3 regions of the Sphingobium sp. SA2 genome follow, and region 3 is predicted to be linked to each of the others. Evidence: riboswitches for the same ligand, from Rfam matches in the RefSeq annotation. Region 3 holds a riboswitch; each other region holds the start of a gene.
The links. A riboswitch is a leader RNA that binds a small molecule or an ion and turns the genes downstream of it on or off. The one in region 3 is predicted to bind cobalamin.

Region 1 (3,276 bases), on a different contig from region 3:
TTACCAAGACCGACGGTCGCCAGGCAGCTGGCCGTAGCCCGCCCGAAGGACGCCTGAGACATGTGATGCTTGGTGATATCTCGAGATGTCATGAGGTGGACCGCATCCGTCAATCCCGCCGACTGCATGCTTTTTCTAAGCAGCAAGGCTGGATCGACATCCATGCTCAGATCGGCATCCCGGACATAGAGCCATGCGACACTGCTGACTTCTGCGAAGCCTGGCCGCGTCAGCGACCAACTCAAAACAGCTTGTGGTTGAGGGAACGAGGCAACAAGGAAAGGGCTGGCACAGTGAACGGAAAATGGATTCATCAAGACCTGCCTCGCACGATATCACTGCGCTTGCAACACTAACCATGCGCCTCTGTGCGTAGGTATGTACACGCGGCTCAAGGCTAACAACTGCTACAAGTAAAAATACTCTCCCAAAACTAAGCATCCGTTAATCTGGTTTTGCTGCACCAGAATATCTCTGCCCGATCATATCCATGAGCTCTGGAAAATTGGTAAGAAATATTGGTGCTTTATTCGAGTATACGACAAAGAATGCTCGACGGTTTTTCGATTTTTGCAAACATACCGTTGATGCAGCCTTCGCAATCGTGGAGACGTCTGCGTGTGGCAATCATGTCTGCTCCATCCACCTGCAAAAGGATGGCGCAATAGCGTCCGGGAGATCTTTGGGCTGCCGCCTCACCCAATCCCCCGTCACTCCCGCTCACGCCACGCGTCGGCATGAGCTCCCGGATCATGCCCCAATATCCGCGCGACACATGCGCGTTCGCCGCACAGGTTGGGTTGGCCATCAGATGGAGGTGCAGGCGGCGCAGATTATGCCAGGGGACGGACGGGAAGAGGTGATGTTCCAGATGATAGCTGATGTTGAGCGGCCCGATGAGGAGCCTGTCGAGCAAGGTCGGGATGACGGTGCGGGTGCCGTTGAGTTCGTGATTATCGGGGAGGCCGTTATGCTCGGCCATGGCGCGGATGCGGTTGAAGACATTGACCCAGAAAAATTGCGGGATGAGGATCAGGCCCAGTATCTGCCAGCGAAAGGGCGACCACAATATCGCGCCATAGACCAGCACGGCCCATGCGACATAGCGTAGGCGCAGCGACAGGCGGTAATCGAAACCGAAGCGTTTGGGATTGTGGAAATTGGCGATGGGTGCCCAGATGCGTCCAGCGCGCGCCACCCGATAATAGTTGAGACCGGTGATGCTGCGGACCAGCAGCCAGAACATTGCGCGCGGAGATTTGGGAAAATGCTGGTCCGGGTCGCGCCGCTGGATACGTTGGTCACAATCATGGATGGTGTTGGTGTGGCGGGCGCGCTTTTGCCCGAGCGGGACCCGCCAGTAATGAAGGTCAGCACAGCATTTTCCTTGCAATGCGGTTTTGCTCGCCATATTGCGACGCCGCAACAGGTTCCCAGAGATGGGATTAATAGGGAACGCGGAAGCAGGTATCTACCCCTGTAATCCGTGGCTGTCCCCGCAACTGTGACCGGAGAGCGGTCGCCCCTTCATGCCACTGGGTGCATTTGCACTTGGGAAGGCGGGGCGAGCGTGTTGACCCGGGAGCCAGGAGACCTGCCTGTTGTAGTCGGTCCTTTGCGCGGACGGGGTGTTCAGCGTGATCGAGGTCAATCCTCGCGTGACGACATCGATTGGGGTGGCGCGCGCGGGTGACAAGCCAGCGAACGCTCTGTCGTGCCATTGGTGCGAGCAACCCCTTGTTGTTTGACAGGGGATACACATGCAAAATCTGTTCTTAAAAGTGACCGTTTCCACCGCAGCTCTCGGGCTTTGCGGCACCTTCATTGCGCACGCGCAGGATGATGTCCGCACCATGTCGCCGCACGAACCGGTCATCGTCGTCACCGCCAACCGCAGCGCCCAGCCCGTCGAAAGGGTCGGCCAATCCATCACGGTGATCGATTCGGCCGAAATCGAGCGGCGGCAGACCCAAACCGTCGCCGATATCCTGCGAACCGTGCCGGGTGTCAGCATCACGCGCAACGGCGGCGTCGGGACATCCACATCGGTGTTCATTCGCGGTGCAGAGAGCGATCAGACCGTGGCGCTGGTCGATGGCATCAAGCTCAACGACCCTTCGTCGCCGGGGGGCGGCTTCAACTTCGGCAATCTGCTGATCGGCAACATCGAGCGAATTGAGGTTTTGCGCGGACCATCGTCGGTGCTTTGGGGCAGCCAAGCGATCGGCGGGGTTATCAACATGATCACTCGCCAGCCGACGGACGCCCTGACAGTCAACGTACGCGGCGAATATGGCTATCGCGATACTGGACAGCTGGTTGGCAACATTGCCGGAAAAGCCGGTCCGTTTTCGGCCAGCGTGGGCGCAGGATACTTCCGCACCGATGGCATCTCCTCATTCAGCGAAGCGCGCGGCGGCATCGAAAAGGATGGCTATGAAAATTACGGTGCCAACGGTAGTTTCAATCTGGCGCTGAGCGACTGGTTGTCGCTCGATGCGCGCGGCTGGTATTCGGAAGGCCGGGTGAATATCGATGGCTTCCCTCCACCAACCTTTGCCTTTGGTGATGTGAACGAGGAATCGCGCACCCGCGAAATCGTCGGCTATACCGGAGTTAACGCCACGCTGTTCGACGGTCGCTTCCGTAACCGGCTGGGCTATGCGTACACCGACACCCGTCGCCGCAACTTCAGCCTTGTCGGCCTGCCTGCCGAGACCTTTGTCGGCAATGGCCGCAACGAACGTATCGAATATCAGGGCATGTTCGATATCGCAGAAGGCTGGCAGCTGACGGGTGGACTGGAACGCGAGACATCGCGCTTTTCCAGCAGCAGTTTTGGTGCGCGTCCTTCCATCGGACGGGCCCGGATCGACAGCGTTTACGGGCAGATCGTGGCGACACCGGTGACGGGCCTGACCCTGACCGGCGGCGTTCGGCATGATGACCACAACCGCTTTGGCGGAGCCACCACCTTTGGGGCGAGCGGCGTTTACACGGTGAGCCAGACCGGCACGACAGTGCGCGCCAGCTATGCCGAGGGGTTCAAGGCACCGTCGCTGTTCCAGCTGCAAAGCGACTTCGGCAATCAGCTGCTCCAGCCGGAAAGCTCGAAGGGCTGGGACGCCGGGGTCACCCAGAATCTCGTCAACGGGCGGTTGCAGGCCAGTGCCACCTTCTTCCGGCGCGACTCAGACGATCTCATCATCTTCATATCCTGCCCGCTGCCACGCACAGGCATCTGCGCTGGACGGCCTTCGGGCACGTATGACAACG
Region 2 (3,276 bases), on a different contig from region 3:
AAGCGAATCACTGCCGTCGTCCCCTATTTCGGCTATGCCCGGCAGGACCGGAAGCCCGGCCCCCGCACCCCGATCAGCGCCAAGCTGGTCGCGAACCTGATCACCAAGGCGGGCGCCGACCGCGTGCTGTCGGTCGATTTGCACGCCGGCCAGATCCAGGGCTTCTTCGATATTCCGACCGACAATCTGTTCGGTGCGCCGGTCATGTCGGCGGACATTCAGGCGCGCTTTGGCGATCGCAATTTGATGGTCGTGTCGCCCGACGTCGGCGGCGTGGTGCGCGCGCGGGCGCTGGCCAAGCGGCTCGACAACGCCCCGCTCGCCATCGTCGACAAGCGGCGTGAGCGCGCGGGCGAATCGGAAGTGATGAACATCATCGGCGACGTGGCCGGGCGTTTCTGCGTCCTGATCGACGATATCGTCGATTCGGCGGGGACGCTGTGCAACGCGGCCTCCGCGCTCAAGGCCGCCGGGGCCGAGGATGTCGTCGCCTATGTCAGCCATGGCGTGCTGTCGGGCGGCGCGGTCGCGCGCGTGGATGCCTCCGACCTGCTGGAACTGGTCATCACCGACACGATCCAGGGGACCGAGGCGGTCAATACCGCCAAGAAGGTCCGCCACCTGCCCATCGCCCCGCTACTGGGCGAAGCGATCAAGCGCATTGCCGATGAAAGTTCGGTGTCCAGCCTGTTCGACTGACAGCATGAAGCCGGGGCGGCAATTGCCGCCTTGCGTGATGCCTTGCCGCCCGCTATCGGGCTGCCGTCCGTAGCGCTCGCTTGAGCGCAACGGGCAAAGATCGCGCCGGTGCCTCTTGATCGAGGCTTAAAAGGGAAGGCGGTGCGGATGGCTCACACCATCCAAAGCCGCAGCTGTCCCTGCAACTGTAAGCGGTGAGCGTGATGTACACGGCTTCCTCTTCGAAGGAAGCAGCCACTGGACCGTCAAACGTCTGGGAAGGTCGTACATGACGCCATGACCCGTGAGCCAGGAGACCTGCCGGCGTTCTGGTCGCTCTTGCCTTGGTCCAGGGGATGGCCGCGGCACGGTAACTCTCCGTCTGAGCGACGACAGGAAGGCGGCCGGGGCCGCAACCGTCGTGGGACGCTGGGCTATATATGCGCCGGTTCGTCGCCCTGCGTCGGCCGTCGATCGGCGGGCCATACGCCCATCATCGACATGCTCCACCGCCCGCTATCGCTCGGCGCGGGAGGAGACTATACATGATTAAATACGGCATATCCCTGCTGGCGCTCAGCGCTGCCAGCCCCGTTTTCGCGCAGGCCCCCGAACAGATTTCGGACCTGAGCGGCAACAGCACACCCATCATCGTCACCGCCTCGCGCGTCACCAGCGAAGCGCGCGAGATCGGTAGCGCGGTGTCGATCATCACCCGTGCCGATATCCAACGCAACCAGATCCTCTTCCTGAAAGACATATTGCAGGACGCGCCCGGCGTGCAGACGACGGCCGATCGCCCCGGCCAGTTGACCAGCGTCCGCATCCGGGGATCGAACAATAATGAGATTCTCTGGCTGATCGACGGTATCGAGCTGGGTGATCCCAGTGCGATCAGCACCCAGTTCCAGGCCGACCACCTGACCAGCCGCGACATCGACCGGGTCGAAATCCTGCGCGGCAACCAAAGCTCGCTCTATGGCTCCGACGCGGTCGGCGGCGTCATCAACATCATCACCCAACGCGCGACCGAAGAGGGTTTGCAGGTCAATGCAGAGGCCGAGGCCGGTTCCTATGGCATGCGCAGCGGCGGCGCATCGCTGCTGGGCAAGAGCGGCGCGCTCGATTTCCGCCTGAGCGCGACCGGCTATCGCCATGACGGCCCCTCGCTCGCCGATCCCCGCACCGCCAGCCCCGCAGGGTCGGCCACCGAAAAGGACGAATATCGCCGCTACGGCTTTAGCGGCCGGGTCGGCTATCAGGCGACCGACACCTTGTCGCTGCAGGCGATCGGCTATTGGTTCGATGCCTTCAGCGATCTCGACAATACGACGTCGGACAGCGACGATACCGCCAAAACGCGCGACTATGCCGCCGCCGGCCAGGCCAGCTACAAGAGCCTGGACGGCCAGTTCACCGCTGACCTGACCGCCAGCCGCTACGCCGCGCGCCGCCGCTATTTCGGCACCTGGAACCGGGCCGAGGGCGACCTGTTCCGCGGCACCAAGGACGAGCTGACGCTGGCGCTCGCCTATGGCGGCACCGGCCCGGTCAGCCTGGCCGCAGGGGGCAATTATGAGCGGGAGAAGACGACCCAGATCACCAGCTTTTCCGGTGCTTTCCCCGCCCGCGTCAACACGCGGTCGGCCTATGCCGAAATCGCGCTGCGGCCGCTCGCGGGGCTTACCCTGACCGGCGCGGCGCGGGTCGACGATAATAGCCGCTTCGGCACGTTCGACACCTATCGCGGCACGCTGGCTTATGCGCTGGGCGCGCTCAAGCTGCGCGCCAGTTATGGCACCGGGGCCAAGGCACCGGGCCTCTATCAATTGTTCGACCCCACCTATGGCAACCCAGACCTTGAGGTCGAAACCAGCCGGGGCGGCGACATCGGCTTCGACCTGGCGCTGACCGAAGGGCTGACCGCGCAGGTCAGCTATTTCTTCACCCGCAAGACCAACGAGATCAACTTCGACGGCAGCCGTCCGCCCTTTGGCGGCTATGGCCAGTTCGGCCGCACCCGCGCGGAGGGGATAGAGATCGGCGTCACCGCCCAGCCGCTGCCCTGGCTGGGTGTCAGCCAGACCTATGGCTATACCGACCATGAAATCGATCGCGACATGGACGGTGTCTATGTCAACAGCGGCCGCCCGCGCTATACCGGCACCACATCGGTCATCCTGACCCCGGCCGAACGCGCGTCGATGACCGCGCGGGTGCGCTATCATGATGGCGACTCGTCGGGCTTTGGCGGCGCGACTGAGGCCTATACAGTGGTCGACCTGCTCGCCTCCTACGGCATCACCGACCGGGTCGAGCTGTATGGCCGCGTCATCAACCTGTTCGATAAATGGTATCAGGTCAGCTACGGCACCCAGACGCTCGGCCTGTCGGCCTATGGCGGCGTGCGCCTGAGCTTCTGATATGATCCCGTCCCCGCCATCAGACCGCGCAAGGCAGGCTAGGCCTTGCCAACGCCGGGTCGTTGGCGGGGAGGGGTCAGCGCGGCTTGACCGCGCGGGCGATCGCCTGCGCCGCCTGCACATAAGCGGGGCCGCCGCACACCGTCCACGCCTGCGGAATGGCGATGCGCGGGAT
Region 3 (3,276 bases):
ATTGGCGATTCCAATGCTGTTGAACGTCGGGTGCCAGTGGGTGTCATGGCTATGAAATCGTCGCCTTCTGGCGGCCGTTCCCGTGGCTTGCGCTTGATGGAAACTATACTGCCAGCCATGCCCGCTTCGACAATGGCGATCACATCCCTAATGCATTTGAGAACGCGGCTTCAGCCGGTGCCGCCATCATTCTTGATCCCTGGGAAGCCAGCATTCGGGTGCGCCACCTCGGACCTTCTCCGCTTGTCGAGGACAACAGTGTCCGGGATCGGGGCAGCACCGTCATGAATGCCCGCGCCGCGTGGACGGGCAAGAAGGTCGAGATATTTGGAGAAGTGCTGAACATCTTCGACAGCCGGGACAAGGACATCGCCTATTATTACGAGTCCTACATCCCCGCCTTTGATGCAGGTGCTCCGGTGGAAGGCCGGTTGAGTCGTGTGGTCGAGCCTCGAACCGTGAGGATTGGCGCAAAGGTCAATTTCTAGCGAAATCCCTTGATGGGCGGCGCTGCAGCACGTCTGCTGCGCCATCCTCCGTTTGTACATTCCTTAATCGCCGAGCCAATCATGCCCCTCACGAAGACACTGCCATCCCTGTCTCTGCGCCTACGAATTGGTGCCTTGTTTGCCGGATTGATCGCCGCCAACATTGGCGTCTGGGTCTGGGCATTCAGCCTGTTTCATGCGCAGCCGTTAATGCTCGGCACCGCTGTGCTTGCCTGGGGGCTTGGCCTGCGCCATGCGGTCGATGCCGATCATATTGCGGCCATCGACAATGTGACGCGCAAACTGATGCAGGATGGTCAGCGCCCGGTTTCGGCCGGCTTCTGGTTTGCGATCGGGCATTCCGGGATCATTGCCATAGCATCGATCATCATTGCGGTGACGGCCAGCGCGCTGTCGCAGTTCGGCGCCTTCAAGGAAATCGGCGGCGTGATTGCAACCGTGATTTCCGCGCTTTTCCTGTTCACGATCGCCGGCATGAACCTGGTCATCCTGCGCTCTGTCTGGCGGACCTTTGCGCATGTTCGTGCAGGCGGCAGCTATGTCGAGGACGATCTTGATCTGTTATTGGGTGGGCGCGGTCTGCTTTCCAGACTGTTCAGGCCGATGTTCCGCCTTGTGAACAAAAGCTGGCATATGGCCCCGCTGGGGTTTCTGTTCGGGCTTGGGTTCGATACCGCAACCGAAGTTGCCATTCTGGGCATGTCGGCCAGCCAGGCCGCCGATGGCCTGTCGATCGGGACAATCCTGGTCCTGCCCGCCCTGTTCGCGGTCGGTATGGCCCTCATCGATACGGCGGACGGCGTGGTGATGCTGGGCGCTTATGAATGGGCCTTCGTGAAGCCGATCCGCAAGCTCTACTACAACATCACAATCACCCTGATCTCGGCCATCGTGGCGATTGTCATTGGTGGAATCGAAACGCTGGCCCTGATTGGCGACAAACTGGCCCTTACGGGTGCCCCATGGCGGATCGCCATTGAATTGGGCGAAAATTTCAATGGTCTGGGCTTCGCCATCATCGGACTTTTCGTGTTCTGTTGGCTGGCGAGTTACGCGATCTATCGCTGGAAGCGGTTCGATGAGATCGAGGTTTCTGTCGTTACCTGATCGTCCATCGTTGCATGAAGCAACATCATCAATTGGCTTGGCTCCGATCTTCGTCTAGGGCGCATGGCGAAGGACGGGTTGATTCCGCCCTTCGATGATCGCGCCGGTGCCCTCGCAAGGGGCTTAATCGGGAATGCGGTGCGGGGGCTTGCTCCCAAATCCGTGGCTGTCCCTGCAACTGTAAGCGGATAGCGCGATGCATATGCTCCTGAACTCAGGGGCGGCCACTGGACAGCGCGCAAGCGCCAAGTCTGGGAAGGCGTGCATCAAGCTGTGACCCGCGAGCCAGGAGACCTGCCGGCGCACCGGTCGCTCTTGCCTGATCCAGGGGATGGTCACGGCACGGTAACTCTCCGTCTGAGCGACGAAGCTGTGTGGCTGGGGCTGCACGGTCGCGTGGTAACGGGTGCTTTGTCGCGCTCGCCCGTCGTCGCGCGCCGACCGGACTTGTCCGGCAAGCCCCGCCGTTTGTCGCTCTGGCGCGCGGAGGAATTGCTTGTGGCCGACCTGTCAAAGGTGCCTGTCACCATCATCACGGGCTTTCTGGGCGCGGGGAAAACCACGCTTATCAGCCACCTGATCCGCAATGCGGGCGGCCGCAGGCTGGCGGTGGTGGTCAACGAATTCGGTACGCTGGGTGTGGATGGCGACATTCTTGCATCCTGCGCCATTCCAGACTGCCCGGCGGAAAACATCGTCGAACTGGCCAATGGCTGCATCTGCTGCACCGTGGCGGACGATTTCATTCCTACGGTCGAGAAGCTCCTCGCGCTTGATCCCCGCCCGGATCACATCCTGATCGAGACATCGGGTCTGGCGTTGCCAAAGCCGCTGCTCAAGGCGTTTGACTGGCCAGCGATCCGCAGCCGGATCACCGTGGACGGCGTGCTGGCGCTGGCCGATGCCGAGGCGGTTGCGGCAGGCCGGTTTGCGCCCGATGTGGCCGCGCTTGACGCCCAGCGCGCCGCCGATCCGAGCATCGATCACGAAACGCCGCTGTCCGAAGTGTTCGAGGACCAGCTTGCCTGCGCCGATATGATCCTGCTGACCAAGGTTGATCTGGCCGGACCCGAAGGCGTTGCCGCCGCACGCGCGATCATCGCGGCAGAGCTTGGCCGCCCGGTGCCGGTGATCGAACTGACCGAAGGCGTGGTCGATCCGCGCGTGATTCTGGGGCTTGATGCCGCCGCCGAGGACGACATCGCCGCGCGCCCATCGCACCATGATGGGGATGATGATCACGAACACGATGATTTTGACAGCGCCGTTATCGAATGGGGCGAAATTGCCGATCCGGCGGCCCTTGTCGCGCGGATCGAAACGCTGGCGCGCGATCACCATATCCTGCGCGTGAAGGGCTATGCCGCCGTTGCGGGCAAGCCGATGCGGCTGCTGGTGCAGGCGGTAGGCGCGCGGGTGCGCCACCAGTACGACCGTCCGTGGCGGCCTGACGAGCCGCGCCGCACCACGCTGGTCGCCATTGCTGAGCACGATCATGTCGATCCAGACGCCATTCGCGCGGTGCTGCTGGCGTAAGGCGCAGGCGATGCACGTCATTTTCCGCGAAACGCACGGGATGGAGGAAACCGCCGTCCCGCAGGATCTGGGGCAAGAGCCTGCGGATCTTGTGGTCCTGTCCTTTTCGGACAGCGATCTGGGG

Region 1: it holds a riboswitch for cobalamin, as region 3 does, so the genes downstream of both, OVY48_RS18890 (TonB-dependent receptor domain-containing protein) here and cobW (cobalamin biosynthesis protein CobW) in region 3, are expected to answer to the same signal.
Region 2: it holds a riboswitch for cobalamin, as region 3 does, so the genes downstream of both, OVY48_RS10140 (TonB-dependent receptor plug domain-containing protein) here and cobW (cobalamin biosynthesis protein CobW) in region 3, are expected to answer to the same signal.

Annotation. Positions count from the first base shown of each region.
Region 1 covers NZ_JAPMXX010000006.1:2,300,695-2,303,970, reverse strand. Annotated here, with positions in the region: gene OVY48_RS18900 (adenosylcobinamide amidohydrolase) at 1-314, opposite strand, end outside; gene OVY48_RS18895 (fatty acid desaturase) at 527-1,411, opposite strand; cobalamin riboswitch at 1,411-1,617, shown strand; gene OVY48_RS18890 (TonB-dependent receptor domain-containing protein) at 1,761-3,276, shown strand, end outside.
Region 2 covers NZ_JAPMXX010000006.1:529,181-532,456, forward strand. Annotated here, with positions in the region: gene OVY48_RS10135 (ribose-phosphate pyrophosphokinase) at 1-699, shown strand, start outside; cobalamin riboswitch at 789-1,019, shown strand; gene OVY48_RS10140 (TonB-dependent receptor plug domain-containing protein) at 1,224-3,101, shown strand; gene OVY48_RS10145 (ABC transporter substrate-binding protein) at 3,178-3,276, opposite strand, start outside.
Region 3 covers NZ_JAPMXX010000001.1:154,505-157,780, reverse strand. Annotated here, with positions in the region: partial or broken gene OVY48_RS00780 (TonB-dependent receptor) at 1-488, shown strand, start outside; gene OVY48_RS00775 (HoxN/HupN/NixA family nickel/cobalt transporter) at 570-1,616, shown strand; cobalamin riboswitch at 1,704-1,933, shown strand; gene cobW (cobalamin biosynthesis protein CobW) at 2,115-3,152, shown strand; gene cobN (cobaltochelatase subunit CobN) at 3,163-3,276, shown strand, end outside.